3 regions of the Streptomyces sp. NPDC048664 genome follow, and region 2 is predicted to be linked to each of the others. Evidence: riboswitches for the same ligand, from Rfam matches in the RefSeq annotation. Region 2 holds a riboswitch; each other region holds the start of a gene.
The links. A riboswitch is a leader RNA that binds a small molecule or an ion and turns the genes downstream of it on or off. The one in region 2 is predicted to bind cobalamin.

Region 1 (10,453 bases), on a different contig from region 2:
CGTAGGCGGCGGCTCCGAGGATGTGCTTGACCTGGGTGGCCTTGGCCAGCGGATGCAGATACGCGGCGCCTGCCGCGGACATCGCCGCCCATGCCGCCTCGCGCGCGGCCGCCGTGTCCGTGCCCTTGGCCGCCTTGAGGGCCGCCGACGCAGTGTCGCGCAGGGACTTCCCGCGCTCGCCGCCCCGCGCGAACTCCCACGCGGCACCGACGGCCTCCCGGGGCCGCGAGTCGTCCGGCTGATCGGCCTCGAACACCGTGAGCGCCTCCTCCGCGCACGCCGCGGCGAACGCGGTGATCGCGCGAAGGTCCTGCTTGCTCAGAGCGATCTCGCTCGCTTCTCCTGTCATGTGCCCATCTTCGCCCGCGCGTCGGGCGACCGGCAGGGTCATCCGGTGTCCGGAGAACACAGGAGGTTCCCACCGGCGAGGAGCCGGTGGGAACCTCCGCGCGCCTGCCGGTGAAGGGTGAGAAGACGATCACGGGCAGGACATCCGGGTGCCGGCGCCGTCAGGGACGGAGCAGCAGGCTGTCGCCGCGCTCCTTGGCGGCGGCGTAGCGCCTGGCCACGTCCTGCCAGTTGACGACGGCCCACATCGCCTCGATGAAGTCGACCTTCTGGTTCTTGTACTGGAGGTAGAAGGCGTGCTCCCAGGCGTCGAAGACCAGGATCGGGGTCGAGCCCTGGCCGACGTTGCCCTGGTGGTCGTAGACCTGCTCCACGATCAGCCGCCCACTGAGCGGCTCGTAGGCGAGGACGCCCCAGCCCGAACCCTGCGTGGTGGCGGCGGCCTTGGTCAGCTGGGCCTTGAATCCGGCGTACGAGCCGAACGACTCGGCGATGGCGTCCGCGAGTTCGCCCACGCCGTCCTTCTCCAGCGGCTCACCGCCGCCGTCACCGGTCATGTTGTGCCAGTAGATGGAGTGCAGGATGTGGCCGGAGAGGTGGAAGGCCAGGTTCTTCTCCAGGCCGTTGACGGAGCCCCAGGACTCCTTGTCCCGCGCCTCCGCCAGCTGCTCCAGCGTGTCGTTCGCGCCCTTCACGTACGCCGCGTGGTGCTTGTCGTGGTGCAGCTCGATGATCTCGGGACTGATCACGGGGGCGAGCGCCGAGTAGTCGTACGGAAGCTCCGGGAGCGTGTAAAGCGCCATGTCCAACGTCCTCCGACGTTATTGCGAATCTTATGCAAGTGCACGTTAGCAGTAGGAACTCCACCTTGCGATCAGGCGCCCGGGACAAACAAGTGCGTGGCAGCGCCCCGGGGACGCTGCCACGCACGGACGGGCCGGCCGGGTCGGGCCGGGCTCCGGTCAGTCCTCGCCCTCCAGGTCCCCTTCCGTGTCCAGGTACACCTGCCGCAGTTGCTCCAGCACCGCCGGATCGGGCTTGGCCCACATCCCCCGCGACTCGGCCTCCAGGAGGCGCTCGGCGATGCCGTGCAGGGCCCAGGGGTTGGCCTGGTGCAGGAACTCTCGGTTGGCCGGGTCCAGGACGTAGGTCTCGGTGAGCTTGTCGTACATCCAGTCGGCGATCACGCCCGTCGTGGCGTCGTAGCCGAACAGGTAGTCCACCGTGGCGGCGAGTTCGAAGGCACCCTTGTAGCCGTGGCGGCGCATCGCCTCGATCCACTTCGGGTTGACGACACGGGCGCGGAAGACGCGGGAGGTCTCCTCGACGAGGGTGCGGGTGCGGACCGTCTCGGGGCGGGTGGAGTCGCCGATGTACGCCTCGGGGGCCGTGCCGCGCAGGGCGCGGACCGCGGCGACCATGCCGCCGTGGTACTGGAAGTAGTCGTCGGAGTCCGCGATGTCGTGCTCTCGGGTGTCCGTGTTCTTGGCGGCCACGGCGATCCGCCGGTACGCCGTCTCCATCTCCTCGCGGGCCGGGCGGCCGTCGAGTTCACGGCCGTAGGCGTAACCGCCCCAGACCGTGTAGACCTCGGCGAGGTCGGCGTCGGTGCGCCAGTCGCGGGAGTCGATGAGCTGGAGCAGTCCGGCTCCGTAGGTGCCGGGGCGGGAGCCGAAGATGCGGGTGGTGGCACGGCGTTCGTCGCCGTGGGCCGCCAGGTCCGCCTGGACGTGGGCCCGCACGTGGTTCGCCTCGGCCGGCTCGTCCAGCGACGCGGCCAGGCGTACGGCGTCGTCCAGCAGGCCGACGGTGTGTGGGAACGCGTCGCGGAAGAAGCCGGAGATGCGCAGGGTGACGTCGATGCGGGGGCGGCCCAGCTCCTCCTGGGGGATGGGCTCCAGGCCCGTCACGCGGCGCGAGGCGTCGTCCCAGACCGGGCGGACGCCGAGCAGGGCGAGGGCCTCGGCCACGTCGTCGCCGGCGGTGCGCATGGCGCTCGTGCCCCACAGGGAGAGGCCGACGGAGGTGGGCCACTCGCCGTTGTCGGCGCGGTAGCGCTCCAGGAGGGAGTCGGCGAGCGCCTGGCCGGTCTCCCAGGCCAGGCGGGACGGGACCGCCTTGGGGTCGACGGAGTAGAAGTTGCGGCCGGTCGGCAGGACGTTGACCAGGCCGCGCAGGGGGGACCCGGAGGGCCCCGCCGGGACGAAGCCACCGGCCAGCGCGTGGACGGTGTGGTCGAGTTCGGCCGTGGTCGCGGCCAGGCGGGGCACGACCTCGTCCGCGGCGAACCGCAGGATGCGGGCGACCTGTTCGCCGTGCTCGGTCGGGACGGCGGCCGGGTCCCAGCCCGCGTCCTCCATGGCCTGGACCAGGGCGCGGGCCGTGGCCTCCGCCTCGTCGGCGGTCGTACGGGTCGCGGCGGACTCGTCCAGCCCGAGCGCCTCGCGCAGACCGGGCAGGGCCGTGGCGCCGCCCCAGATCTGGCGGGCGCGCAGGATGGCGAGGACCAGGTTGACCCGGTCGTCCCCGACGGGCGGGTTGCCGAGGACGTGCAGTCCGTCGCGGATCTGCGCGTCCTTGACCTCGCAGAGCCAGCCGTCGACGTGCAGCAGGAAGTCGTCGAAGCCGTCGTCCTCGGGGCGGTCCTCGAGGCCGAGGTCGTGGTCGAGGCGCGCGGCCTGGATGAGGGTCCAGATCTGGGCGCGGATCGCCGGGAGCTTCGCCGGGTCCATGGAGGAGATCTGGGCGTACTCGTCCAGGAGTTGTTCCAGGCGTGCGATGTCGCCGTAGGAGTCGGCGCGGGCCATCGGCGGGACGAGGTGGTCGACCAGGGTGGCGTGGACGCGGCGCTTGGCCTGGGTGCCCTCGCCGGGGTCGTTGACCAGGAAGGGGTAGACCAGGGGCAGGTCGCCGAGGGCCGCGTCGGGACCGCAGGCGGCGGACAGGCCGGCGTTCTTGCCGGGCAGCCACTCCAGGTTGCCGTGCTTGCCGAGGTGGATCATCGCGTCGGCGCCGAAACCGCCGTCGGCGGCGGGGGTGGCGATCCAGCGGTAGGCGGCCAGGTAGTGGTGGGAGGGGGGGAGGTCCGGATCGTGGTAGATGGCGATCGGGTTCTCGCCGAAGCCGCGCGGGGGCTGGATGAGGATCAGCAGGTGGGAGAAGCGCAGGGCGGCGAGGACGATGTCGCCCTCCGGGTTGCGGCTGTGGTCGACGAACATCTCGCCCGGCGCCGGACCCCAGTGCTCCTCCACCGCCGTGCGCAGTTCCTCGGGCAGCGTGGCGAACCAGCGACGGTAGTCGGCCGCCGGGACGCGCACCGGGTTGCGCGCCAGTTGCTCCTCGGTGAGCCAGTCCTGGTCGTGGCCGCCGGCCTCGATCAGCGCGCGGATCAGCTCGTCGCCGTCACCGGAGACCAGCCCGGGGACGTCCGTGTCGCCGAAGTCGTATCCCTCCTCGCGCAGACGGCGCAGGAGGGCCACCGCGCTGGCGGGGGTGTCCAGTCCGACCGCGTTGCCGATGCGGGAGTGCTTGGTCGGGTAGGCGGACAGGACGAGCGCGAGCCGCTTGTCGGCGGCCGGGATGTGGCGAAGTCGGGCGTGCCGTACGGCGATCCCCGCGACGCGGGCAGCGCGCTCGGGGTCGGCGACATAGGCCGGCAGGCCGTCGGCGTCGATCTCCTTGAAGGAGAACGGGACGGTGATCAGGCGGCCGTCGAACTCGGGGACCGCGATCTGGCTGGCCGCGTCCAGCGGGGAGACGCCCTCGTCGTTCTCCTCCCAGGAGGCGCGTGAGCCGGTCAGGCAGAGCGCCTGGAGGATCGGGACGTCCAGGGCGGTGAGCGCGCCCGCGTCCCAGGACTCGTCGTCGCCCCCGGCCGACGCCTCGGCGGGCTTGGTGCCGCCCGCGGCCAGGACGGTGGTGACGATCACGTCGACGGTGCGCAGCCGCTCGATCAGCTCGGGTTCGGGTGCGCGCAGCGACGCCACGTACAGGGGCAGCGGCCGGCCGCCCGCGTCCTCGACGGCGTCGCACAGGGCGTGCACGAAGGCGGTGTTGCCGCTCATGTGGTGGGCCCGGTAGTACAGGACGGCCACGCTCGGGCCGTCCGCGGTCCCCGCCTCGCGGGGCAGCACACCCCAGGTCGGGGAGGGCGCGGGCGCCTCGAAGCCGTACCCGGTGAGCAGCACCGTGTCGCAGAGGAAGCGGGCGAGCTGCTCCAGGTTGGCGGGGCCGCCGTGGGCCAGATAGGCGTGGGCCTCGGCCGCGAGGCCCACGGGGACGGTGGAGGCGGCCATCAACTGTGCGTCCGGGGCCTGTTCACCGCTCAGGACGACCACCGGGCGGCCGTCCGCGAGCAGCAGGTCGAGACCGTCCTGCCAGGCGCGGAGGCCGCCCAGGAGCCGCACGACCACCAGGTCGACCCCGTCCAGGAGGGCCGGGAGGTCCTCCAGGGCGAGACGGGCCGGGTTGGCGAAGCGGTAGGGGACCGGACCACCGGCCGCGCGGGCGCTGAGCAGATCGGTGTCGGACGTCGACAGGAGCAGGATCTGGCGGGTGTGCGGTGCACGTTCCCCGGACGGAGTGGGCATGCGTCGCCTGGCCTTCCTCGGGGTCCGCGCCCCGGGCAGTGTGGGAGATGGGTCTCCCCCTCGGACGAAGCCGAACGCGGGGGAAGGGAGTTCCTGACTCGCACGGCTGTCGAAGGCCGGCTCACAGTGGCGGGACCGCGCCGGATTCGCACCGGCTTCCTCCCCTTGTCGCCGTCGTGGCGGTTCGTGGATCAGGTGATCCACTGGGAAAGCATAGTAAGGGCCATGGAAACAGGGTGGGGCATACAGCGGGTGTGATGGTAGGTATGCTCACCGCCATGCCCACGGCAGCTCCCTCCCCATCGCCCCAGGCCACACCGGTTTCGCGGGGGCGCGGTGACGCCTGCCCGGGGACACTGCGCCTGCACACGGCGGACGACGGGGCCCTGGCTCGCGTCCGGGTGCCCGGCGGCGTGCTGACCGCCGATCAGGCGCGGGCCCTCGGGATCGCGGCCCGACGGCTGGGGGACGGCGACCTGCACCTGACCTCCCGCGGCAACGTGCAGTTGCGCGCGCTGAAGGACGGGTGCGGGCCGGAGCTGGCACGGACGCTGGACGCGGCCGGTCTGCTGCCGTCGAGGGAGCACGAGCGGGTGCGCAACGTCGTCGCCTCGCCCCTGTCGGGCCTCGACGGCCGCGGCCTCGGCGACGTACGGCCCTGGCTGACGGAGCTGGACGCGGCGTTGTGCGCGAGCCGGGCGGCCAGGGATCTGTCGGGCCGGTTCCTGTTCGCCCTGGACGACGGGCGCGGCGACGTGTCCGGTCTGGGCGCCGACGTCCTGGTGCGTGCGGTCGCGGACGGGGGCGCGTGGCTCTCGCCGGGGGCGGTGCGGGTGAGTGCCGGCGACGCGGCCCGCGCGGCGCTGACGGCCGCCGAGGTGTTCCTTCAGGCGGCACGGTCGCAGGGAGCGCGAGCCTGGCGGGTGTCCGAACTCGCGCTGCCCGAGGGTGCGATGGATCGCCTGGTCCGTCAGCGGCTGGAGGCCGAGGGGATCGGCCACGAGGAGTGTCCCGAACCGGTGGGCGCCGCGTCCGGCCCCGCGCCAGGTGTCCTCGACGGTGCCGTGTCCGTCCATGTTCCGCTGGGGCGTTTCTCGGCCCGCCAGTGGGAGGAGTTGACGCGTGTCTGCGACACCGAGCTCCGACTGACCCCCTGGCGCGGTGTCGTCCTGCCCACCGCGGGCGCGGCCGCCTCCCGGGCGGCCGGGACGCTCGCGCGCCTCACCGCGACCGGCCTGGTCGGCGACCCCGCGTCGCCCTGGCTCCGGGTCGGGGCCTGCGTCGGCCGCCCCGGGTGCGCCAAGGCGCACGCCGATGTCCGGGCGGACGCCGCCGGCGCCCTCGACGCGACCGGCGGACCCGGCCTCCCCCTGTACTGGTCCGGGTGCGAACGACGGTGCGGGCATCCCCGCGGTGATCACGTCTCCGTGGTCGCGACACCCGGCGGCGGGTACCAGGTGTCGACCGACAGGGCGGGCCAGAACCCGCGGACCGTCTCCGTCAGGGATCCCTCCCGTGTGTCCGCCGCGCTGACGACGAGCACCTCATGAGCATCAAGTCGACCGAGAGCAGTGAGAAGAACACCGTGACCACCCATGTCTACGAGAAGGACGGTGCGGCGATCTACCGCGAGTCCTTCGCCACCATTCGCGCCGAAGCGGACCTGGTGGGCCTGCCCGCCGACGTCAGCCAGGTGGCGGTGCGCATGATCCACGCCTGCGGGATGGTCGACCTCGTTCGGGACCTGTCCTACTCGCCCGCGGTGGTGGCCCGCGCCCGGGAGGCGCTGCGCTCGGGCGCGCCCATCCTCTGCGATGTGCAGATGGTGGCCAGCGGGGTGACCCGCAAGCGGCTGCCCGCCGACAACGACGTGCTCTGCACGCTGTCCGACCCGGCCGTCCCGGAACTCGCCGCGAAGCTGGGCACCACGCGCAGCGCCGCCGCGCTGGAACTGTGGCGTGACCGGCTGGAAGGCGCGGTGGTGGCGGTCGGCAACGCGCCCACCGCCCTCTTCCGCCTGCTGGAGATGATCGAGGAAGGCGCCCCCCGGCCGGCCGCCGTCATCGGTGTCCCGGTCGGCTTCGTGGGCGCCGCCGAGTCCAAGGACGCGCTGGCCGCGCATCCGTCCGGGCTGGACCACCTGGTGGTGCGCGGCCGTCGCGGTGGCAGCGCCATCGCGGCCGCCGCGCTCAACGCGATCGCGAGCGAGGAAGAATGAGCGGCAAGCTGTACGGGGTGGGTCTCGGCCCCGGTGACCCGTCCCTGATGACCGTACGGGCGGTCGAGGTCATCTCCGAGGCCGACGTGATCGCCTATCACAGCGCGCGGCACGGCCGGTCCATCGCGCGCTCCATCGCGGCCGCGCACCTGCGCGAGGATCACGTCGAGGAGCCGCTGGTCTACCCGGTCACCACGGAGACCACCGACCACCCGGGCGGATACCGGGGCGCGATGGAGGACTTCTACACCGAGGCGGCGGCCACGCTGGCCAAGCACCTGGACGCGGGGCGGACCGTGGCGGTGCTCGCCGAGGGCGATCCGCTCTTCTACGGCTCCTACATGCACATGCACAAGCGGCTCGCCGACCGCTACGACACCGAGGTCGTCCCCGGTGTCACCTCCGTGTCCGCCGCCGCCGCCCGTCTGGGCACCCCGCTGGCCGAGGGCGAGGAGGTGCTGACCATCCTGCCCGGCACGCTTCCCGAGGAGGAGCTGACCGCGCGGCTCGCCGCGACGGACGCGGCCGTCGTGATGAAGCTCGGCCGCACCTTCCCCAAGGTCCGCCGCGCGTTGGAGGGTTCGGGGCGCCTGAGCGAGGCCCGCTATGTGGAGCGGGCCACCATGAGCGGGGAGCGCGTCGCCGAACTGGCCGACGTGGAAGCGGAGTCGGTGCCGTACTTCGCGGTGGCGGTGCTGCCCAGCCAGGTGGACGCAGAGCGGCCCGCCGCCCGGGAGCGGGGCGAAGTGGTCGTGGTCGGCACGGGGCCCGCCGGCCCCCTGTGGCTCACGCCCGAGACGCGGGGTGCGCTGGCCGCGGCCGACGACCTGGTCGGCTACACGACCTACCTCGACCGGGTGCCCGAGCGGCCGGGCCAGGTCCGGCACGGCTCGGACAACCGGGTGGAGGCCGAACGCGCCGAGTTCGCCCTTCAACTGGCCCAGCGGGGGCGGCGGGTGGCCGTCGTCTCCGGCGGCGACCCCGGCGTCTTCGCGATGGCCACCGCCGTCCTGGAGGTGGCCTCGCAGCCCGCCTACCTGGACGTGCCGGTGCGGGTGCTGCCCGGTCTCACCGCCGCCAACGCCGCCGCGGCCCGTGTCGGTGCCCCTCTCGGCCACGACTACGCCGCCCTGTCGCTGTCCGACCGGCTCAAGCCGTGGGAGGTCATCGCCGAGCGGCTGCGCGCGGCGGCCTCGGCGGATCTGGTGCTGGCGCTGTACAACCCGGGCTCGCACAGCCGGACCTGGCAGGTGGGCAAGGCCCGGGAGCTGCTGCTGGAGTACCGGGAGCCGGGGACGCCCGTGGTGGTCGCCCGGGACGTGGGCGGTCCGCAGGAGCGTGTGCGCGTGGTGCGGCTGGGCGAACTGGATCCGGCCGAGGTCGACATGCGCACGATCCTCCTGGTGGGCTCCTCCCAGACCCAGGTGGTCCGGCGCGGCGGCGGCGAGGAGATCGTCTGGACCCCGCGCCGGTATCCGCAGGCGTGAGAGCACGAGCGGCGCCGCGCCCCGGGGACGGCGCCGCTCCCGCGCCCACCCGCCGTGCTCCTGAACGGTGAGACCGGCCCGGCCGGAGCGGTCGGCCGCGGTGGAGCACGGACCGGGTGTCAGTCAGTGCCTCGAAGGGACCCCAGGTCAAGGTGTTGGCGAAGCCACAGGACCGCCTGCGCGGGATCCGGCACGACGGGGACGCCCTGCGGGGTCGGCGGCCTGCGGACCACGACGACGGGCAGTCCGGCCTCGCGGGCGGCGGTCAGTTTCGGGGCCGTGGCCGCTCCCCCGCTGTCCTTGGTGACCACGACGTCGATGCGGTGGCGCCGCAGCAGTGCGCGTTCCCCGTCGAGCACGAAGGGCCCGCGATCGAGCAGCACCTCCATCCGGGACGGGCACGGGGGCTCGGGGGCGTCCACGGAGCGGACGAGGAACCAGAGGTCGTCCAGGGCCGCGAAGGCCTCCAGGCCCATGCGGCCGGTGGTCAGGAACACGCGTCGCCCGAGTGCGGGCAGGGAACGGGCCGCCTCCCCCAGCGATCCCACCTCGTGCCAGCGGTCGCCCTCGACGGGGACCCACCCGGGGCGGCGCAGGGCGAGCAGGGGAACATGGGTGGCGGCAGCGGCCTGTGCCGCGTTGAAACTGATCGTTCCGGCGAAGGGATGTGTGGCGTCGACGACGGCGTCGACCTCGTGCTCGCGCAGCCACGCGGCCAGCCCCTGCGCTCCGCCGAAGCCGCCGACGCGTGTCCGGCCGGGGGGCAGGCGGGGGTTGGCGACGCGTCCGGCGAGGGAGTTGGTCACCGTCAACCCGGTGATGTCGTCGAGCAGTTCGGCGAGTCGGCGGGCCTCCGTGGTGCCTCCGAGGATCAGCAGGTGCATGGGAGTCCGAGTCCGTTCATGAGGAGAGTCGAGGATCGAGGCATGGAGGAGGCGAGCCGCGCCGGCCAGGCGCCGGGTTCCGGCCCGGTGAAGGGAGGGCGCCGGGCCCAGCTGGAGCACACCGGGCTGCGGCACGGCTGGACCACCGGGGCCTGCGCGACGGCGGCCACGACAGCCGCGTACACCGCGCTGCTGACCGGCGAGTTCCCCGACCCGGTGACGATCACGCTGCCCAAGGGGCAGACGCCGTCGTTCGCCCTGGCCGCCGAGCGACTGGCCGAGGGCTCCGCGACGGCCGGGATCGTGAAGGACGCGGGCGACGACCCGGACGTCACCCACGGGGCGCTGATCCGGGCCACGGTCCGGCGGCTGCCCGCGGGGAGCGGCGTCGTCTTCAGAGCCGGTCCCGGCGTGGGAACCATCACCAGGCCCGGCCTCCCGCTGCCCGTCGGCGAGGCGGCCGTCAATCCCGTTCCCCGCCGGATGATGAGCGAGCATGTCGCCGAGGTCGCCGAGCGGCACGGCGGCAGCGGCGACGTGGAGATCACGGTCTCCGTCGACCACGGCGAGGAGATCGCCCGCTCCACCTGGAACCCGCGCCTCGGCATCGTCGGCGGCCTCTCCATCCTCGGCACCACGGGCATCGTCGTGCCGTACTCGTGTTCCGCCTGGATCGACTCCATCCGGCGGGGCGTGGACGTGGCCCGCGCGGCGGGGCGGACACACGTCGCCGGATGCACCGGCTCGACGTCGGAGAAGACGGTCGTCGCCGAGCACGGCCTGCCCGAGGACGCGCTGCTCGACATGGGCGACTTCGCGGGAGCGGTGCTCAAGTACCTTCGCCGGCACCCGGTGGACCGCCTCACGATCTGCGGCGGCTTCGCCAAACTGTCCAAGCTCGCCGCGGGCCATCTCGACCTGCACTCC
Region 2 (10,453 bases):
GCCCCGCCCGCCGAGCAGGGCCACCGCGAACCGGCGCCCCTCGTCCACGCAGACCACGCCCGGGCCGGACGCCTCGTCCCGCGGCAGCGGGGCGAGCAGCCGCACGGCGGCGTCCGTCGCCAGGAAGCACACCACCTGCTCGCACTCCGCGAACGCGGCCCGTACGGCCTCCTCGACGGGGCCCTCGTACACCCGCGTACGGTCGGGCCACGCGGCGGCCAGTCGGTCGCGTGCCACGGCCCCCACCGTGGTGGCGGAAACGAGGCCGATCACTCGCAAACCCCTTCTTCTCGGGCACCGGCGAAGATCACCTTGCCGGTGGGGGCATCGGCCATGGGAATCTTTCCCTTCCTACGAAAGTTTGAGCAGTGCGGAACAGCGGTGCGCACGACGCCGCCGATGCTGGGCACACAGAGATCGATGGGATAGCAAGGTCATATGGCGGTGTTCGTCGCGCTCGGCGCGTTCCTGATGACGCTGGCCGGCGGCTGGACGGCACAGCGGGTGACCGACCGCCGCCATCTCGTCCTCGGGCTGGCCGGCGGGCTGATGCTCGGCGTGGTCGGCCTCGACCTGCTGCCGGAGGCGCTGCGCGCGGCGGGCGGCGAGGTGTTCGGCGTGCCCGCGGCACTGCTGCTGTTCGTGGCCGGGTTCCTGCTGGCGCATCTGGTGGAGCGCCTGCTCGCGGCCCGCCGCGCCGCGCACGGGGCGGACGAGCACGACCACCGGGCGCCCGAGGTGGGCCTGACGGCGGCCGGGGCGATGGTCGGGCACAGCGCGATGGACGGCGTCGCGATCGGGGCCGCGTTCCAGGTGGGCGGCGGGATGGGAACCGCGGTGGCGCTCGCGGTCATCGCGCACGACTTCGCGGACGGTTTCAACACCTACACGATCACCAGCCTGTACGGGAACGCCCGCCGCAAGGCCATCATGATGCTCGTCGCGGACGCGGCCGCACCCATGGTGGGCGCCGCGTCCACGCTGGCCTTCACCATCCCCGAGAAGGCCCTCGGCTGCTATCTCGGGCTCTTCGGCGGCGTGCTCCTCTACCTGGCCGCCGCCGAGATCCTCCCCGAGGCGCACCACGTCCACCCCGCCCGCTCGACCCTGCTGTGCACGATCGCGGGCGCCGCCTTCATCTGGCTGGTGGTGGGCCTGGCGGGCTGACCCGCCGGGGCGGACGACGGCCCCGGTCGGCGGGCCGCTCATGAGGTCCGGCACCCGTCCACGAACCGACGGGCCACACCGGGGTCGGCCGCCCAGTGCGTGTGCAGATAGCTCGCGTGCACACCGCGCTCCACGAATCCCTCGACGCGCCGGACCGGCGTCCGCATGCCCCAGGCGGGAGCCGCGCCGGCGCCGGGCTCCACCACGGTCCGGTGGAACTCGTGCCCGCGCATCCGGGTCCCCGCGGGCGCCAGCACGCTGTCCCCGACGGCCACCGCGTCCCGGTAGCCGAGCGTGAGCCGCTCACTCATCCGGGCCCGCGCGTCGAGCACCCCGCACATCGGCCGCCCGTCCAGCTCCCGGCACAGGTACAGCAGCCCCGCACACTCGGCGGCGACGGGAGCCCCGCTCAGCGCGAACGTGGCGACGGCCCGGCGCAGCGGCTCGTTGGCGGACAGCTCGCCGGCGTACATCTCCGGGAACCCGCCCCCGATGACGAGCCCCCGCGTCCCCTCGGGCAGCCGCTCGTCCCGCAGGGGGTCGAACGGCACGACGTCGGCCCCGGCGGCGGTGAGCAGTTCGATGTTCTCGGCGTAGGAGAAGGTGAAGGCGGCCCCACCGGCGACGGCGACCGTCACGGGCGAGGCCGGGTCGGCGACGGCTCCCGTCGCCTCGGCCGCGTCCCACGCCGCGTCCGGCAGGGGACCCGCACCGCGCGCCAGCGCGGCGAGCGCGTCGAGATCGCAGCCGCGCGCCACCTGTGCGGCCATGGCCTCGACGGCCCGCACCGCCTCGCTCTGCCGTTCGGCGACCGGCACCAGCCCGAGATGACGCGACGGCGTCCCCACCGACGGGGTGCGCCGCAGGGCGCCGAGCACCGGCACCCCGGCGGCGTCCAGCGCGTCGCGCAACAGCGCCTCGTGCCGGTCCGACGCGACCTTGTTGAGGATCACGCCCCCCATCCGCACCTGCGGATCCCAGGACGCGAACCCGTGCACCAGCGCGGCCACGGACCGGGACTGCGACGACGCGTCGACCACCAGCACCACCGGCGCCCGCAGCAGCTTCGCCACCTGCGCGGTGGAGGCCAGCTCACCCTGCCCGGCGGCACCGTCGTACAGCCCCATCACGCCCTCGACCACCGCGAGGTCGCAGCCCCGCGCCCCGTGCAGGAACAGCGGAGCGACCAGCTCCGGCCCGCACAGGTACGCGTCGAGATTGCGTCCCGCCCGCCCGGTGGCGAGCGCGTGGTACCCGGGGTCGATGTAGTCCGGCCCGACCTTGTGCGGGGACACGGCGAGCCCCCGCGCGGCGAACGCGGCCATCAGCCCCGTGGCCACGGTGGTCTTGCCGCTTCCGGACGAGGGCGCGGCGATGACCAGCCGGGGCACGGACGGGGAGGTCACCACTCGATGCCTCGCTGGCCCTTCTGGCCCGCGTCCATCGGGTGCTTGACCTTGGACATGTCGGTGACGAGGTCCGCGAAGTCCACGAGCCGGCCGGGCGCGTTCCGCCCGGTGATCACGACATGCTGGGTGCCGGGCCGGTCGCGCAGCACGTCCACGACCTCGTCCGTGTCGATCCACCCCCAGTGCAGGGGGTAGGCGAACTCGTCGAGCACGTACAGCCGGTACGTCTCGGCCGCCAGGTCGCGCTTGACCTGCTCCCAGCCCTCACGGGCCTTCTGCTCGTTGTCCATCTGGTCGTCGCGCTGCACCCACGACCAGCCCTCGCCCATCTTGTGCCAGTCGACGCTTCCGCCCTCGCCGGAGGCGCCCAGCACCCGCAGCGCGTTCTCCTCGCCGACCTTCCACTTCGCCGACTTGACGAACTGGAACACCCCGATCGGCCACCCCTGGTTCCAGGCGCGCAGCGCGAGCCCGAAGGCGGCGGTCGACTTGCCCTTGCCGCCGCCCGTATGGACGACGACCAGCGGACGATTGCGCCGTTGGCGGGTCGTCAGCCCGTCGTCCGGTACGACACTGGGCTGTCCCTGCGGCACTACGCGGCCCTCCTCGACGAGTCCTGCACATTCCTGACCAACCCGGCGATCGAGTCGGCCCGCAACTCCTCCAGCGTCACGGCCGTACCGCCCAGCCGGCCGGCGAGCTCACCCGCGAGCCCGAGCCGCACGGGCCCCGACTCGCAGTCCACGACGACGGACGCGACGTCCTCGGCGGCCAGCAGCCCCGCCGCGCGCCCGGCCAGCGCGACCGGCTCCACGCCCCCGGTGGCCCGCCCGTCCGTCACCACGACCACCAGCGGCCGCCGCGCGGGGTCCCGCAGCCGCTCGATCCGCAGCACCTCGTGCGCCTTGAGCAGCCCGGCGGCAAGCGGCGTGCGCCCGCCCGTGGGCAGTGACTCCAGCCGGGCGGCGGCCGCCTCCACGGACGAGGTGGGCGGCAGCGCGACCTGGGCCTCGCTGCCCCGGAAGGTCACCAGACCCACCTTGTCGCGCCGCTGGTAGGCGTCCAGGAGCAGCGACAGCACGGCACCCTTGACGGCACGCATGCGCTGCCGTGCGGCCATCGACCCGGAGGCGTCCACCACGAACAGCACGAGGTTGCCCTCGCGCCCCTCCCGCGTCGCCTGCCGCAGATCGTCCCGGCGCACCACGAGCCCGGGGCCCGACCGGCCCCGCGCCCGCTGGTGCGGCGCCGCCGCCCGGATGGTCGCCGCCAGGTGCAGCTTGGTGAGGGTGCCCGCGGGGCGCCGCGACCCGGTCGTCCGCCCCTGCTCGGTGCGGGCCCGGGAGCGCCGCCCGGCGGCACCCTCACCGATCCCGGGCACACTCAGGACCTTGGTGCGAAAGGGCTCGGAAGCACCCACGGCCTGCTGCTCACCGGCCCCGGACGGCTGCGGCTGCCCCTCTGGACCCTCACCGTCCTCGGGAAGGGCGGCGGTGTCACCGTCCTGCGGCCCCTGGTCGGGTGACGGCTGCCCGCCGCCCCCGCCGGGCCCGCCGTCGGGGTCCGTCTCGGGCTCGCCGTCGCCGGAGAACTCCTCCAGCGTCTGGTCCAGCTTGTCCTCGTCGAGTCCCGGCGCGTCGAAGGGGTTGCGGCGCCGCCGGTGCGGAAGGGCGAGCAGCGCGGCCTGCCGCACGTCCTCGGCGACCACGTCGGTGCGCCCGGCCCAGGCGGCCAGCGCGGTGGCGGTGCGCGCCATCACGATGTCGGCGCGCATGCCGTCCACCTCGAACGCCGCGCAGGTCGCCGCGATCTGGCGCAGCGCGTCGTCCCCGAGCCGCACGGAGGGCAGCAGGTCGCGCGCCGCCACGATCCGGGCCCGTACGGCGGCCTCCTCGTCGGCCCACCGGGTGGCGAAGCCCGCCGGGTCGTCGTCGTGGGCGAGCCGCCGCCGGACGACCTCCACCCGCTGGTCGGGTTCGCGGGAGGCGGCGACCTCGACGGTCAGCCCGAACCGGTCGAGCAACTGCGGGCGCAGTTCGCCCTCTTCCGGGTTCATGGTGCCGACGAGCAGGAACCGCGCGGCGTGCCGGACGGAGACCTGCTCGCGTTCCACGTAGGAGGCGCCCATGGCGGCGGCGTCGAGCAGGAGGTCGACGAGATGGTCGTGGAGCAGGTTGACCTCGTCGACGTACAGGATGCCCCGGTGGGCGTCGGCCAGCAGGCCCGGCTCGAAGGCCTTCACGCCCTCGGCCAGCGCCCGCTCGATGTCCAGCGCGCCCACGAGCCGGTCCTCCGAGGCGCCGACGGGCAGCTCCACCATGCGGGCCGGGCGGGACTCGTACGCTCCGGGCTCGTGCGGGCCGTCCGGGCAGGCCGGGTCGGGGGAGCCGGGGTCGCAGGAGAACCGGCACCCGGCCACGACGTCCACCTTCGGGAGCAACGCCGACAGGGCCCGCACGGCGGTGCTCTTCGCGGTGCCCTTCTCGCCGCGCACCAGCACACCGCCGACGGCGGGTGACACGGCGTTCAGCAGCAGCGCGAGCCGCAGATCGTCCTGGCCCACCACGGCCGTGAACGGAAACGGGGTACTCACTTCTTCTCGCCCTCCAGTTCGCCTTCGAGCTCCAGATAGGTGGAGCGCAACCGCTCCAGCGTGTTCGCGCCGGGTTCGGCCCGTACGCTCGGGGCACCGCAGGTACGGGCCGCCGGCAGGTCGGTGCGGGTGGCCCGCAGCGGCAGCACGGTGCTCATGCGGGCGCCCCCGGGGGGACGAACGGCAGTCCGCGCGGCGCCCCGGACTCGATGAGCCGCCACAGCGCGTCCGTGTCCGCGTGCTGTTCGATCAGGTCGCCGAGCCGGTCGAGCTGCTCCTCGCGCAGCCGGGCGAACGAGGTGTCGGGGGCCGCGACGAAGCGGCGGCCCGCGGCGGCGGCCACCTCGCGCAGGAAGGCGCGGCGGAAGCCGTCGGACTCCAGCGAGCCGTGCCAGTGCGTGCCCCAGGTCTGGCCGACCCGGCAGCCGTCCAGGAAGGGCTCACCGGCTGTGACGTCGGCGACCCCGTGGTGGATCTCGTACCCCTCGACGTGCTCGCCGAGGGCCTCGCCGACGGGCCGGGTGAGGGTCTTCTCGCTGGCGAACCGCACCCGCACGGGCAGCACCCCGAGCCCGTCCACCCGGCCCTGGCGGCTCTCCACCTCGTCCTCGATGCGCTCCCCGAGGATCTGGAACCCGCCGCAGATCCCGAGGATCGGCCGCCCCTCGGCGGCACGCCGGACGAGGGCTTCGGCCAGGCGCCGTTCGCGCAGCCAGTGCAGTGCCTTGACCGTGCCCCGGGTGCCCGGGACGACGACGAGGTCGGCGTCGGCCAGCTCCTCGGGGCGGTCCACGAACCGCACCACGACGCCGGGTTCGGCGGCGAGGGCGTCCACGTCGGTGAAGTTGGACATCAGGGGGATCGCGCACACCGCGACCCGCAGCACGTCCTCGCCGACGGGGTCGGCCACCCGCGACTCGCGGACGGCGCCGCGCAGGGACACCCGCAGCCCGTCCTCCTCGTCGATGCCCAGGCCGTGCTGGAAGGGCAGGACGCCGTAGGTGGGCCGCCCGGTGAGCCCGTGCAGCATGTCGAGCCCGGGCTCCAGCAGCGAGACGTCCCCGCGGAACTTGTTGACCAGGAACCCGGCGACGAGTTCCTGGTCCTCGGGGGAGAGCAGGGCGACCGTGCCGAAGAAGGAGGCGAAGACGCCGCCGCGGTCGATGTCGCCGACGACGACCACGGGGAGCCGCGCGTTGCGGGCGATCCCCATGTTCACGATGTCGGTCCGCCGCAGGTTGATCTCGGCGGGACTGCCCGCCCCTTCGCAGATCACCGCGTCATACGTGCCCCGCAACGAGGCGAGGCAGTCCAGGACGGTGCCGAGGAGCGCCTCCTGCCGTCCGCCGTGGTAGCCGCGCGCGGTCAGCTCGCCCACCGGCTTGCCCATGAGGACGACCTGGCTGCTGCGGTCGCCGCCCGGCTTGAGCAGCACCGGGTTCATCAGCGCGGTGGGCTCGACGCGGCAGGCCTGCGCCTGCATCGCCTGGGCCCGGCCGATCTCGGCGCCCTCGCGGGTGACGAAGGAGTTGAGGGACATGTTCTGCGCCTTGAAGGGCGCGACCTTGACCCCCTGCCGTACCAGCCAGCGGCAGATGCCCGCCGTCACGACGCTCTTGCCCGCGTCGGAGGTGGTGCCCGCGACCAGCAGCCCCCCGCCGTTCCCCCCGCTCATCCCGTACGCCCCTTCGACCGCGCTGTCCTCGTCACCGCTGTTCCCCTCCCTCTCGCCGTGATCGCACGGGCCGCGACGCCCGTGCCGAGCGCGAGCAGCCCGATCCGGCGGGACAGCCGTACGGCCCGGCCGATGTCGCCGGTGGTCACGGCCCGTCCACCCGGGTTGAGCACGGACCGATGCTCGACCCGGCCCTGGTAGGAGAGCGTTCCACCGAGCCGCAGGCCCAACGCTCCCGCGAAGGACGCCTCGACGGGCCCGGCGTTGGGGCTCGGGTGCCGGTGCGCGTCGGAGCGCCAGGCATGCAGCGCGCCGCGGGGGTCCGGGCCGGCGGCGGCGGCCAGTACGGCGGTGAGCCGGGCGCCCGGCCAGCCGGCGACGTCGTCCAGCCGGGCGGCGGCCCAGCCGAACCGCCGGTGGCGGAGCGACCGGTGGCCGACCATCGCGTCGAGGGTGTTCACGGCACGGAACCCGAGAAGGCCGGGCACCCCGGCCACCGCGCCCCACACCAGGGCGCCCACCACCGCGTCGGAGGTGTTCTCCGCGACGGACTCCACCACCGCCCGCGCCAGGGCGTCGGCGTCGAGGGCCTGCGGGTCGCGTCCGCACAGATGCGGCAGCCGCGTGCGGGCCGCCTCGATGTCGCCGCGTTCGAGGGCGTCGCCGACGGCGCGGGCCTCGCGGGCGAGCGAGGTCCCCCCGAGGACCGCCCAGGTGGCGGTGGCGGTGAGGGCGATCGACCCGGCGCGGGAGGAGCGCAGGGCGGACGAGGCGAGCGCGGCGAGGGACACGGTGCCGCCCACGCAGAGGGCGGTGTGCAGTGCGCCCCAGCCGCGGTGATCCCGCCACAGGGTCCGCTCCAGGGCCGAGGCGGCCCGCCCGAACGCGGCGACCGGATGCCCGCGGCGGGGATCGCCCAGCAGCCGGTCACCGAGGAGGCCGAGGCCCGCGCCGTACGCGAAGACGCGATCGGCACCCACCGGCTCAGCCGGCCACGGGGGAGGGCGGGACCCGGTCGCTGAACCTCAACAGGCAGCCGCGCATGGCGATATGTCCTCACTCAGGGTGTCCGCGCCCTGGTACGACGAGAGCGGCGGCGAGAGTTCCTGGCTCCCGGGGACCGCTCCCCGGTGACAGTGGCGGGACCGCGCCGGATTCGCACCGGCTTCCTCTTCTGCCGCCGTAATGGCTCCGGCAGTCCACCACGCGCCCGGAACACCCGTCAACCTGCTCCTGACCTGCGCTGCAGGGGTGTGCCGCGCCCCACATGGCTGACGTGCCGTCAGTCACCGGGATCGGACGGTTCCCGGCCCCGGCACGACGAAGTCCCCGCGGGGATCACGGGGATCGCCGCGGGGACCTCGTCCCACGTGTCCGGGGCCCGGGACGCCGGGTCCGCGGGTGTCAGGCCACGATCAGGAAGATGCCGTAGCCGACCGCCGCCGCGCAGGCCGCGAAGCAGGCGTAGGCGCCGGTGGCCGCGAGGGCGGCGGTGCCGCCGTCGGCCGATTCCTTCTTCGTCAGGCCCACGACGCCCAGGGTGAACAGGGCGACGAGGGCCACGGTGATCCCGAGGCTGGCGCCGAAGACGGAGCCGAGAGCCGACCAGTCGATCTTCATGAGGGGTGCTTCCTTAGCCGTCTCAGGCCGTCTTGGCTGCGGGTACGGGCTCGACCGGGGCCGTCTCGACCAGGCCCGCCGGCGGCGGGATCACCGCGGCGATGGCGGTGGTGACGACACCCGCGGGCTCCGTGTCGACGTCGTTGACGTTGTTCACGGTGACCGGCTTGCGGCGGGCCAGGGCCCAGATGACCCCGGCGCCGGCGATCAGCAGCACACCGGTGGCGACCGTGCCCCAGGTGCCCTGCTTGGTGAGGAGTTCGGCGCCCGCGCCGACCAGTCCGGCGGCCGGGAGCGTGAGGCACCAGGCGACGAGCATCCGGGTCGCGGTGGACCAGCGGACGACGCCGCCCTTGCGGCCGAGGCCGGCACCCATGACGGCGCCGGAGCAGACCTGGGTGGTGGACAGGGAGAAGCCGATGTGCGAGGAGGCGAGGATCGCGGTCGCCGCACTGGTCTGGGCGGCGAAGCCCTGCTGCGGGGCCAGGTCGGTCAGGCCCTTGCCGAGGGTGCGGATGATGCGCCAGCCGCCCAGGTAGGTGCCGAGCGCGATGGCGACACCGGCGGAGACGATGACCCAGGTGGGAGGGTTCGAACCGGGCGCGATGACACCGCCGGTGACGAGGGCCAGGGTGATGACGCCCATCGTCTTCTGCGCGTCGTTGGTGCCGTGGGCCAGGGAGACCAGACCGGCGGAGGCGATCGAGCCGAAGCGGTACCCCTTGGCGGTGGCCTTGTCGTCGGCGCGGCGGCCGATGGCGTAGGACAGGCGCGTGGCCAGCAGCGAGGCGAGTCCGGCCACGAGCGGCGCGGCCACCGCCGGGATCAGGACCTTCGTGACGATCGTCGAACCGTTGACAGCGGACCAGCCGGCCGAGGCGACCGCGGCGCCGATGAGGCCGCCGAACAGCGCGTGGGAGGAGCTGGAGGGCAGGCCCAGGAGCCAGGTCAGCAGGTTCCAGAGGATGGCGCCGACCAGAGCCGCGAAGATCACCTCGACCCGGATGCCCTGTTCGTTGATGATGCCGCCGGAGATCGTCTTGGCGACCTCCACGGAGAGGAAGGCGCCCACGAGGTTCAGCGTGGCGGACATCGCCACTGCCGTCTTGGGCCTCAGGGCGCCGGTCGAGATGGTGGTGGCCATCGCGTTGGCTGTGTCGTGGAAACCGTTCGTGAAGTCGAACACGAGAGCGGTGACGATCACGATTCCAAGGAGGAGCGTGATGTGTTCCATTTACCCAAGCTTCTCTGGGAGGTCAGTGGCTCGTGGAACGTAGGCAACCTGAGTGAACGGAAGATGAACTGAGACGGGCTTGGTGGTGTACTCGCCGAGAGGTTGTCCGGCCGGCGACCGAGGGCCGGAGGCGGCCGGATTGTCGAACTGAGGCGGAATTCCGGGCTCCGGAGCCCTTTGCCCGATCTACGACCGCCTTCCCGGGTGCCCCCTCGGTAGCCCCGAAGGGGCGCCGAAGAGACGTTGGTCACTTCCTCGCGACGCGGGGCAACCCCCGTGCGATCGCCTGGATGTGGCGTGCATTTATGCCTTTATGTCCGTTTGTGCACGCATCCCTCGATCCGCGCCGCGCCCCCTGTCTCCGATGGCGGCCCCCTGGAAGGATCGCGGCATGACGGAGCAGCGACACGACAAACAGGACGGAGCGGACATGGGGGGCGACGCGGAGCTGGACCGCGCGTGGGGCGATCTCGTCGCCACCGCTCGCCGGACCGTGGCCGAGCAGCTGGTCGTCGGCACCTCGGGCAACGTGTCCGTGCGCGTCGGCGACACCGTGCTGGTCACCCCCACGGGGGTGCCCTACGACCGGCTGACACCGCGGGACATGGTCGCGGTCGCCCTCGACGGCCGTCAGGTGCTCGGCTCGCTGCGCCCCACGAGCGAACTGCCGATGCACCTCGCGGTCTACCGCACGACCGGGGCGCGCGCCGTCGTCCACACCCACGCCGTCCACGCGACGGCCGTCTCCACCCTGG
Region 3 (10,453 bases), on a different contig from region 2:
GCCGGGGCGCCCGAGGAGCACGTGGCGCCGCTGCGCTCCGCGCGCGGCCGGGCCGGCATGCCCGGGTTCTCGCCCTCGCTGCCCGACCGCGAGATCGTGCCCGGTGAACTCCTCGACCTGCCGGGCCGCCGGCTGCGCGCGATCTGGACCCCGGGGCACACGCCCGGCCATGTCTGCCTGCATCTGGAGGAGGAGCATCCCTCCGGGCTCCCGGGGCGTGGGCGTCTGTTCTCCGGGGACCACCTACTGCCCGGGATCACTCCGCACATCGGCCTGTACGAGGACCCGGACGACCTCACCGTCACGGACCCGCTCGGCGACTACCTCGACTCCCTGGAGCGCGTCGGACGGCTCGGGGTCGCGGAGGTGCTGCCGGCCCACCAGTACGCGTTCGTGGACGCGGGCGGCCGGGTGGGGGAGCTGTTGGACCACCACGAGGAACGGCTGACCGGCCTGCTCGCCCTCCTGTCCACCCCGCTGACCCCCTGGCAGCTCGCGACCCGCATGCAGTGGAACCGCCCCTGGGACCAGATCCCCTACGGCTCCCGCCACATCGCGGTCTCGGAGGCCGAGGCCCACCTGCGCCGACTGGTGAAACAGGGCCGCGCGGAACAGGTACCGGGCTCGGACCCGGCGACGTACATCGCCCTACGGACCTGAGCCCGGCGGGCGCGCTCTGCCCTCAAGACCGCCATCGGAGGGTCGGTCCGGGCACGAGCCTCGTCAGGACCCTGCGGGTTTGCGGGCCACGAGGCAGGCGCGACCGTGCTGTACGACTCTCGGACGGCGGTCAGGAAGGAGGGCTCGGCCATGTGGGATCAGGCCGGGCTCTCCGCTGCTTCGTGGAGCCGGGTCAGCAGTGCCATCAGATGCTTCTGCTCGTCCGGGGTGAGTGGTGCCAGCAGTTCGACATTGGCGGCTTCGGCCAGGGCCCCGCAGCGGGAGAGGACGGCCGCACCCTCCGGAGTGACGGTGACGGCGTTCTTGCGGCGATCGGAGGGGTGGGGGGCGCGCAGGACGAGGCCCCCCTTCTGGAGGTGGTTGAGGATACCGACCATGTCCTTGGGGTCGACGGACAGCCGGCGGCCCAGGTCGGCCTGAGCGACGGGCCCGTACTCGGCCGTGGCGGCCAGTACCGCGTGGTGCATGAGCTTCAGCCCCTCGGCAGCGATCGCGTCGGCGACCATCCCCCGGCCTCGGGCCGCAACACGGCCGACGAGCCACGTCGGCAGGGACTGGATGCGCTGGAGGTCCGAGGTCATGAGCTGAGCCTACCGAAAAGTTCATTGGACTTCCCAACGACATTGCCCCTATCGTTGGGGCATCCAATGAGTTCGGACGGGGGAGGTCCTGTGCTGCGCATGCGCCATGAGGTCAACGGTGGGCCCGAAGTGCTGTTCGCCGAGGAGGTCGACCGACCCGAAGCAGACGCCGGGGAGGTGCTGATCCGGGTCGAGGCAGTGGGGGTGACCCTGCCCACCGTGCGCAAGGTGCGGGAGGGCAGCGAGCCGATCCCGTTCGGAGGCGAGGTCGCCGGGGAGATCGTCGCCCTGGGCGCGGGAGTCACCGCCTTCCGCGTGGGAGACCGCGTCACCGGGCTGTGCTTCGCCGACGCCTACGCCGAATTCGCGGTCCTGAACACCTCCATGGCTTCCCTGATTCCGGACGGCGCGACCGCCGTGGAGGCGGTCGCCCTGGTCCGCAGCGGTCTGGTGGCGCGCGGCGCCTACGAGGCCGCCCGTACGGAGCCCAGCGAGTCGGTGCTCGTCACGGCGGCGGCCAGCGGTGTGGGCACGTTGGCCCTCCAGTACGCCAAGGCCGGTGGGGCGGCACGCGTCGTCGCCGCCGTCAGCAGCGCCGACAAGGCCGACTTCGTCCGAGGGCTCGGCGCCGACGAGGTCGTCCTCTACGAGGAAGCCGACTGGGGCGCCCCGTACGACGTGATTCTCGACGGCGTCGGCGGCGACCTTCTCGGCCCCGCTGTGAGGGCCCTCGCGACGGGCGGCCGACTGGTGGCCTTCAGCTCCGGCGGTGGCACGGTCGAGGCGTACGAACTCCTGGTCCGCGGCGCCTCAATGATCGGTTTCCAGATGCGCGCCATCGCTGCCGGCAATCCCGGACTCTACGACCGCTGGCTGTGCGAGCTCTGGCAGATGCGCGACGCAGGCATTCTGCGCACCGCCGTGCACGAGGAGATCCCCCTCGCCGATGCCGCCCGAGCCCACACCCTCATCGAGCAGCGCCGCAACCTCGGCAAGGTCGTCCTTGTCCCCTAGCAGGCGTCCACCGGCCTGCGACGAGGAGCAGCACAGGAAACGGAACACCGTCGAACGGGCCATCAACACGCTCACGCACGCCAGAGCAGCCGCCACCCGATTACGACGAACGCGGATGCGTCCGTCTCGGCACCATCACCGCAGCCGCCCTCGTCGTCTGGCTCCGCACGTGATCGACCGGCCAAGTCCTAGATCCGCGAGTTGCGCAGCGACTGCCACGCGGCGCCGGCCAGCGCTCGCGTCGACCGCGGGACGGACAGCCTCTCGTGCTCGCGGTACAGCTCCCAGTTGTACCGGACGAGCGAGAGCTTGTTGGAGGACAACGATCCCGCCCGGTGGGCCCTGTACACCGCCAGCGGCTCGGGAAGGCCCCGGGCGTCGGCGCCGTCGCGCATGATCGACAGCCACAGGGCGTAGTCCTGTCGCTTCCGCATCTCCGGCATGAGCCTCGTGCCCAGGACGTTGCGGTCGTACATGGCGGTCAGGGCACCGATGTGGTCCTGGACCAGCATCGCGCGGTAGTCCACGTGCTCCCGCGCGCGGACGACCCGCCCGTTCGGGACGAAGTCGGTGCTCTCGCCCTCGTGGTCGGCGTCCATCTTGAAGTACGAGGTGAACGTCAGCGGCGCACTGCCCGCCGCGGCGAACGCGATCTGCCGCTCGACCTTCTCCGGCAGCCACATGTCGTCGCTGTCGAGGAAGGCGACGTAGTCGCCCCGGGCCCGTTCGATGGCGAGGTTGCGTGCCCGGCCGGCACCGCCCTGTTCGGGTGCCGATTCCGGCAGGACCCGCTCGTCCTGCCGGGCGAACTCCATGAGCAGGTCCATGGAGTCGTCGGACGACCTGTCGTCGGTGACCAGCAGCTCCAGGTCGCCGTGGGTCTGCGTGAGCACCGACCGGACCGCTGCGCCGAGAGTGGCTGTCGAGTTGTACACGGGCATCACGACAGACACCAGGGGCACAGCGTTTCTCCTTGCTCGGCAGAACGACGGCCCATTCAAACACTGCGCAGGCATACGACGCCCGGAGCCTGGGGTGGCCCTGTGACGCACGTCCTCGGGGGATGTTCTTACCTGCCGGTAGAGTGGCCGCGTCGTCATCACACCCGTACGGGGGGAAGCCGGTGCGAATCCGGCGCTGACCCGCAACCGTGAACCACCCCCGAGGGGGCGGTGAGCCGGACTGCCCCGCTCGGATCGTGACCGGCTCACGCGTACCGCACGGTGCGCGGCACCGTCGAGGTATACGGAGCCGAGCCGCCCGGGTCCTCCCCGCGCGCCCGGCTCCCCCGCAGGGAGAGGCACCCGCCGATCATGAATGTCCGCCGCAGCGCCGTGGCGCTCACCGCCACCGCCGCCGCCGTGTTCGGCGCCGCCGTACCCGCCGTCGCCGCCACCCCCGCGCCGTCCGCGACGCCGTCGGTGAAGATACCCGCCGGTCTGTACGGCAGCGCCGACCCGACCTACGACGGCGTCTGGCGCCAGTCGCTGTCCCTGCTCGCGCAGCACACCGCGGGTGAGAAGCCCGCCGCGAGCGCCGTGGGCTGGCTCACGGGGCAGCAGTGCGCGAACGGCGCCTTCGCCGCGTTCCGCGCGGACGCCGCCACGGCGTGCGACGCCAAGGTCATGGTGGACACCAACAGCACCGCCGCCGCCGTCCAGGCCCTCGCCGCGCTCGGCGGCCACGACGATGCCACCGGCAAGGCCGTGACCTGGCTGAAGTCCGCGCAGAACAAGGACGGCGGCTGGGGCTACAACGCGGGCGGCCCCAGCGACACCAACTCGACCTCCGTCGTGATCGGCGCTCTCGCGGCCACCGGCGAGGACCCGGCCAAGGTCGTCAAGGACGGCGCCTCGCCCTACGACCTGCTCGCCGCGTTCTCGCTGCCCTGCGCCAAGGACGGCGGCGCTCTCGCCTTCCAGCCCGACAAGAAGGGCGCCCTCGCGCCGAACGCGGACGCGACCGCCGCCGGTGTGCTGGGCGCGCTCGGCAAGGGCCTGGTCACCACGGCCGGGACGGCGAAGGCCGGCGCCTGCGCCGCCGCCTCCGGCAAGAAGCCCACGCCCGCCGAGGTCGCCCGCAACGGCGCCGCCTACCTCGCCCAGGCCACGGCCGAGAACGGCCACCTCATGTCGGTGATGCCCGGCGCCACCGACCAGCCCGACTACGGCAACACCGCCGACGCCGTCGTCGCGCTCGCCGCGCAGGGTGGTGCGAAGGCCGCGCAGAAGCAGTACGCCTGGCTGGAGAAGAACGCCGGCGCCTGGGCCAAGACGAGCGGCCCGGCCGCCTACGCCCAGCTCGTCCTGGCCGCGCACGCGGTGGGCGCCGACCCGCGCCACTTCGGCGGCACGGACGTGGTCGCCGCGCTGAACGCGACCGGCCCCGCCCCGCAGGCGGCCTCCGGCGAGCACGCCAAGTCCGCCGAGCAGGACGAGAAGAGCGGCTCCACGACCACCCTGTGGTGGATCATCGGCGTCGGTCTCGTCGCCGGTGTCGGCATCGGCTTCCTGCTCTCCGGCCGCCGGAAGCGCACGCAGTGATCCCAGCGATCCGCCGCGCCGGCCCCGCCCTCGCCCTGCTGCTCGCACCGGCCCTGCTGGTGCTGCTGGGCGGGGGCCCGGCGCACGCCGCCGGCTACCGCTACTGGTCCTTCTGGGACCGGGACGGCGGCCACTGGACGTACGCCACCGAGGGCCCGTCGACCGCGCGCCCTGACGACGGGGACGTGCAGGGCTTCCGGTTCGCCGTCAGCGTGGACTCCAAGGACGCGACCCGGCCGCGCGGCGCCGCCGACTTCGCCGCGATCTGCGCGGGGACCCCGGCGCACGGCGGTGACAAGCGGGTCGCGCTCGTCCTCGACTTCGGCACGGCGGCGGACGCGCCCTCGGGCGAGAGGCCGCCCGCCCCGCGGACGGCCTGCGCCCGCGTCCCCGAGGACGCGACGACGGCGGAGGCGCTCGCCTCGGTGGCCAAGCCGCTGCGCTACGACATGAACGCGCTGCTGTGCGCGATAGCGGGCTATCCCGAGCAGGGCTGCGGGGAGCAGGTCTCCGGTACGGCGACGTCCGAGCCCTCCCGGGCGCCCTCGGCGGCACCGGCCGCGCACCACCGCGGCCCCTCCGTGAACCTCTACGTCGGCGCCGCCGTCGTGGCCGCACTCGGCATAGGCATCCTCGCCCAGGCCCGCCGCCGCAAGCGCTGACCATGGCCAGGGTTCCACGGAGCGCCGCGCTTCCCCCCGCCGCCTGGTGGCTGTGGGCCCTCGGGCTCGCCGTCGCGGCCACCCGCACCACCAACCCGCTCCTGCTGGCCCTGCTCGTCGCCGTCTCCGGTTACGTGGTGGCGGCCCGCCGCGTGCACTCGGCCCCCTGGTCCCGTTCGTACGCGGCGTTCGTGCGGCTGGGGCTCGCGGTGCTGGCGATCCGGTTGTTCTTCGCGGTGGCCCTCGGTTCGCCGATCCCCGGCACGCACACGCTGGTGACCCTGCCGGAGGTGCCGCTGCCGCACTGGGCGCAGGGCATCCGCATCGGCGGCCGGATCACCGCCGAGGCGCTCGTGTTCGCGTGCTACGACGGTCTGAGGCTGGCCACGCTGCTGATCTGCGTGGGCGCCGCGAACGCCCTCGCGAACCCGGCCCGGCTGCTGAAGTCCCTTCCCGGCGCCCTGTACGAGGCGGGGGTGGCGGTCGTCGTCACGCTCACCTTCGCCCCGCATCTGGTCGCGGACGTGCGGCGACTGCGGGCCGCGCGGCGGCTGCGCGGGCGGCCGGACCGGGGGGTCGCCGGGCTGCTGCAGGTGGGGCTGCCGGTCCTGGAGGGCGCGCTGGAGCGTTCGGTGGCCCTGGCCGCCGCCATGGACGCGCGCGGCTTCGGCCGGACCGCCGAGGTGGCGCCCGCCGTGCGCCGTACGACGGCCGCGCTCACCCTGGGCGGTCTGCTGGGGGTGTGCGCGGGCACGTACGGGCTGCTGACCGCCGAGGGCGGCACCTACGGTCTGCCCGTGCTCCTGGCCGGGCTGGCCGCCGCGCTCGCCGGGCTGAAGCTCGGGGGCAGGCGCTCGCCGCGCACCCGCTACCGTCCGGACCTGTGGGGCGTGCGGGCCTGGGTGACCGCCGCGTCCGGGATCGCGGCGGCGGCGCTGCTGTCCCTGGCCGCCGTGCGCGACCCCGGGGCCCTGCATCCCGGTGTCGTCCCCCTCACGGCCCCGTCCCTGCCCCTGCTGCCCGCGGCGGCGGTGCTGCTCGGTCTGCTGCCCGCGTTCGTCGCCCCCGTCCCCGAGGAGTCCTCGTGATCCGCTTCGAGAACGTCTCCGTGACGTACGACGGCGCCGCCGAACCCGCCGTCCGGGACATCGACTTCACGGTCCCGGAGGGTGAACTGGCGCTGCTCGTCGGGCCGTCCGGGGTCGGCAAGTCGACGGTGCTCGGGGCGGTGAGCGGGCTGGTGCCGCACTTCACCGGGGGTGTGCTGCGCGGCCGGGTCACGGTCGCGGGCCGGGACACCCGCACCCACAAGCCGCGCGAGCTGGCCGACGTGGTCGGCACCGTGGGCCAGGATCCGCTCGCGCACTTCGTGACGGACACGGTGGAGGACGAACTCGCCTACGGCATGGAGTCGTTGGGTCTGGCACCGGCGGTGATGCGGCGCCGGGTGGAGGAGACCCTGGACCTGCTCGGGCTGGCCGAGCTGCGCGGGCGGCCCATCACCACGCTGTCCGGTGGGCAGCGGCAGCGGGTCGCGATCGGCTCGGTGCTCACCCCGCACCCGAAGGTGCTGGTCCTGGACGAGCCGACCTCGGCGCTGGACCCGGCGGCGGCCGAGGAGGTCCTCGCGGTGCTGCAGCGCCTGGTCCACGACCTGGGGACGACGGTCCTGCTGGCGGAGCACCGGCTGGAGCGGGTGGTGCAGTACGCGGACCAGGTCGTGCTGCTGCCGGGCCCGGTCGTGGGCACCCCGGCGGAGGTGATGGCGGTGTCCCCGGTCTGTCCACCGGTGGTGGACCTGGGCCGACTCGCGGGCTGGTCCCCGCTCCCCCTGACCATCCGCGACGCCCGCCGCCAAGCGGGCCCCCTACGCGAAACCCTGGCAGCCAGAGTCCCGTTCCCCCGCCTTGCACCTCCGGCGGCTTCGGCCGCCCCGGCAACCCCGACGGCCCCAGCTGCCCCCGCGGCTCCGGACGCCCCGGCAGTCCCGGACGCCCTGGCGGTCCCGGCGGTCCAGGCAACCCCCGAGCCCGCGGCGACCCCGACGGCCCCAGCCACTCCGGCGGCTCCGGACAGCCCGGCGGCCCCGGCCGACCTGGCGGCTCCAGCGGCCCCGGGTGCCCCGGCGACCCCAGAGCCCCCGACGGCCCCGGCCGCTCCGGCCACTCCGGCGGCCCCGGCGCCCTCGCGTCGTCGGTTGTTCGGGCGTAAGGCGGCGGCTCTTTCTTCGGCGGGTACCACTCCTGCCGCGGCCGTCGTCGGGCTGGCTGTGCGGCGTGGGCGGGTCGAGGCGTTGCGGCTGGTGGACCTGACCGTGGTGCCCGGGGAGACGGTGGCCCTCATGGGGCGGAACGGCGCCGGGAAGTCCACGCTGCTGTCGGCGCTGGTCGGGCTGGTCGAGCCGGCGCACGGCAGCGTGCGCGTGGGGGGCGCCGTCCCGCACCGCACGGCCCCGCGCGACCTGGTGCGCCGGGTGGGCCTGGTCCCCCAGGAGCCGAGGGACCTGTTGTACGCGGACACGGTGGCCGCCGAGTGCGCGGCGGCGGACCAGGACGCGGGCGCGGAGCCGGGCCGGTGCCGGGCCCTGGTCTCGGAGCTGCTGCCGGGCGTCGGGGACGAGGCGCACCCGAGGGATCTGTCGGAGGGCCAGCGCCTCGCACTGGCGCTGGCCGTCGTCCTCACCGCCCGCCCCGGGCTGCTGCTCCTGGACGAGCCGACGCGCGGCCTGGACTACGCGGCGAAGGCCCGCCTGGTCACGGTGCTGCGCGGGCTGGCGGCCGAGGGCCACGCCATCGTCCTGGCCACGCACGACGTCGAACTCGCCGCCGAGTTGGCCCACCGTGTGGTGATCCTCGCGGAGGGCGAGGTGGTGGCGGACGGTCCGGCGGCGGAGGTGGTCGTGGCCTCCCCGTCCTTCGCCCCCCAGGTGACGAAGATCCTGGCTCCGCAGGAGTGGCTCACGGTGGCCCAGGTCCGAAAGGCCCTGCAGCCATGACGGACACGACTCCCCGGGCCCGCCCGATCCGCCTGGGCCCGCGCTCGGCGGCCGCCGTCCTCCTGGTCAGCGCGGTGGGCGTCGCCGGTTTCGGCTGGCCCCTGCTGGCGGACCCGGACTCCGCGCTCGGCGCGCACGCGCAGGACGCCCCGTGGCTGTTCACGGGCGTGCTGGTCCTCCTGGTCGCCGTCGTGGCCGCGACGATCTCCGAATCCGGGCTGGGCGGCCCGAAGGCGGTGGCGATGCTGGGCGTGCTGTCCGCGACCGGCGCCGCCCTGCGCCCGGTCGGCGCCGGAACGGCCGGTATCGAGCCGATGTTCTTCCTGATGGTGCTGAGCGGCCGGGTCCTGGGCCCGGGCTTCGGCTTCGTGCTCGGCACCATCACCATGTTCGCGTCCGCGCTGCTGACGGGCGGGGTGGGGCCGTGGATGCCGTTCCAGATGCTGGCCATGGGCTGGTTCACGCTGGGCGCGGGGCTGCTCCCGGGACCGGACCGCCTGCGGGGCCGCTGGGAGGTGGCGATGCTGGCGGTGTACGGATGTCTGGCGTCGTTCGCGTACGGCACGGTGATGAACCTGGTGGGCTGGCCCTACATGAGCGAACTGGCCTCGGGGATCGCCTTCGACCCGCACGCCGACCTGGCCACCAACCTGACCCGCTTCGCCGCGTTCTGCACGACCACGTCCCTGGGCTGGGACCTGGGCCGGGCGGTGATCACCGTGGTCCTGACCGCGTCCCTGGGTCCGGCGATCCTGAAGGCCCTGCGCCGGGCGACCCGCCGCGCGGCGTTCGAGGCCCCGGTCGGCTTCGACGACGCCGATTCCTGAGCGCTCCGTGCGGTCTGCCCGCACCCTGCGTGACGTAAACGGTGACGCCCCCCACGTGAGCCCCGTCACCTACGGCTCCGCCTCGTAGCCCCGCACCCGCCCCGGCCCATCCAGGGCACGGGACCGCCCGCCGCCCGCCCCGGCCCACACGACCACCCCTAGTAAGAGGGGGGCATTGCGGACATTCCACGTCGCTGCTTCTCTGGAACACGTCGCCGGGAGCCACCGGTCCCCACCAGGGCCGAGGCACCCAGGCACACCACCTCCGCAGGCTTGTGCCCCGTGGATCCCGTGTGCCCGGCGGCCCCTTGTCCCCGACGAAAGAGTGCTCTGTGTCCGTCTCCTTCATCCGCCGCATCGCCTCCCCGAAGAAGGCCCTCGTCACCGCCGCCGTGGTCGCCGCCACGACCGGTGTGGCCCTCAGCTCGGGGACCGCCATGGCCGCCACCCCGGACTCGGCGACCAACGCCCAGGCGATCGCGCACCAGATGATCCCGGACGCCGCGCAGTTCGACGCGTTCAACAAGATCGTCAGCCATGAGAGCGGCTGGAACATGCACGCCACGAACGCCTCTTCCGGCGCGTACGGCCTGGTCCAGGCGCTGCCCGGCTCGAAGATGGCCTCCGCCGGCGCCGACTGGAAGACGAACCCGGCCACGCAGATCAAGTGGGGCCTGGACTACATGAACTCCCGCTACGGCAGCCCCGTGGGCGCCTGGAACTTCTGGTCCACCCACCACTGGTACTGAGCCGACCCGGCACAGCACCCGGCACGGCACCCAGCACCGCCGAAGGCGGCGACCCCCACCCCGGGGTCGCCGCCTTCGGCGTTTCCCGCACCGTGCGCGCGGGCCACACGTGCTGCACTTGGTGCCCATGGCGACGCCGACCCCTCCCCCGCACCCGTCACCGAAGGCGCGCGGCCTGCGCCTCGTTCCCGCGCTCCTGGTGATGACCGTGGTCAGCGGTCTCATCGACGCGGCGAGCTATCTCGGCCTCGGGCACGTCTTCACCGCGAACATGACCGGGAACGTCGTCATCCTCGGCTTCGCCGCCGCCGGGGCCCCGGGCTTCTCGGTCCCCCACTCCCTGGTCTCCCTGGCGTCGTTCCTCGCGGGGGCGGTGACGGGCGGGCTCACGGAGCGGCGGT

Region 1: it holds a riboswitch for cobalamin, as region 2 does, so the genes downstream of both, cobN (cobaltochelatase subunit CobN) here and AB0C59_RS27030 (cobalamin biosynthesis protein) in region 2, are expected to answer to the same signal.
Region 3: it holds a riboswitch for cobalamin, as region 2 does, so the genes downstream of both, AB0C59_RS07100 (prenyltransferase/squalene oxidase repeat-containing protein) here and AB0C59_RS27030 (cobalamin biosynthesis protein) in region 2, are expected to answer to the same signal.

The regions. Positions count from the first base shown of each region.
Region 1 is NZ_JBEZHK010000034.1:11,457-21,909, forward strand. Features, by position in the region: gene AB0C59_RS29075 (putative immunity protein) at 1-349, opposite strand, end outside; gene AB0C59_RS29080 (superoxide dismutase) at 510-1,151, opposite strand; gene cobN (cobaltochelatase subunit CobN) at 1,311-4,937, opposite strand; cobalamin riboswitch at 5,001-5,157, opposite strand; gene AB0C59_RS29090 (cobalamin biosynthesis protein CobG) at 5,204-6,487, shown strand; gene AB0C59_RS29095 (precorrin-8X methylmutase) at 6,484-7,155, shown strand; gene AB0C59_RS29100 (precorrin-2 C(20)-methyltransferase) at 7,152-8,642, shown strand; gene AB0C59_RS29105 (cobalt-precorrin-6A reductase) at 8,762-9,526, opposite strand; gene AB0C59_RS29110 (cobalt-precorrin-5B (C(1))-methyltransferase) at 9,569-10,453, shown strand, end outside.
Region 2 is NZ_JBEZHK010000029.1:46,558-57,010, forward strand. Features, by position in the region: partial or broken gene AB0C59_RS26995 (cobalamin biosynthesis protein) at 1-273, opposite strand, end outside; gene AB0C59_RS27000 (ZIP family metal transporter) at 439-1,167, shown strand; gene AB0C59_RS27005 (cobyrinate a,c-diamide synthase) at 1,206-2,576, opposite strand; gene cobO (cob(I)yrinic acid a,c-diamide adenosyltransferase) at 2,570-3,169, opposite strand; gene AB0C59_RS27015 (putative cobaltochelatase) at 3,169-5,169, opposite strand; gene AB0C59_RS27020 (hypothetical protein) at 5,166-5,327, opposite strand; gene AB0C59_RS27025 (cobyric acid synthase) at 5,324-6,844, opposite strand; gene AB0C59_RS27030 (cobalamin biosynthesis protein) at 6,841-7,824, opposite strand; cobalamin riboswitch at 7,922-8,063, opposite strand; gene AB0C59_RS27035 (hypothetical protein) at 8,249-8,464, opposite strand; gene AB0C59_RS27040 (inorganic phosphate transporter) at 8,487-9,698, opposite strand; gene AB0C59_RS27045 (class II aldolase/adducin family protein) at 10,090-10,453, shown strand, end outside.
Region 3 is NZ_JBEZHK010000005.1:7,120-17,572, forward strand. Features, by position in the region: gene AB0C59_RS07080 (MBL fold metallo-hydrolase) at 1-660, shown strand, start outside; gene AB0C59_RS07085 (MarR family transcriptional regulator) at 819-1,262, opposite strand; gene AB0C59_RS07090 (zinc-binding dehydrogenase) at 1,353-2,276, shown strand; gene AB0C59_RS07095 (glycosyltransferase) at 2,465-3,238, opposite strand; cobalamin riboswitch at 3,343-3,485, shown strand; gene AB0C59_RS07100 (prenyltransferase/squalene oxidase repeat-containing protein) at 3,590-4,819, shown strand; gene AB0C59_RS07105 (SCO2322 family protein) at 4,819-5,481, shown strand; gene AB0C59_RS07110 (CbiQ family ECF transporter T component) at 5,484-6,569, shown strand; gene AB0C59_RS07115 (ATP-binding cassette domain-containing protein) at 6,566-8,476, shown strand; gene AB0C59_RS07120 (ECF transporter S component) at 8,473-9,303, shown strand; gene AB0C59_RS07125 (transglycosylase SLT domain-containing protein) at 9,636-10,052, shown strand; gene AB0C59_RS07130 (YoaK family protein) at 10,180-10,453, shown strand, end outside.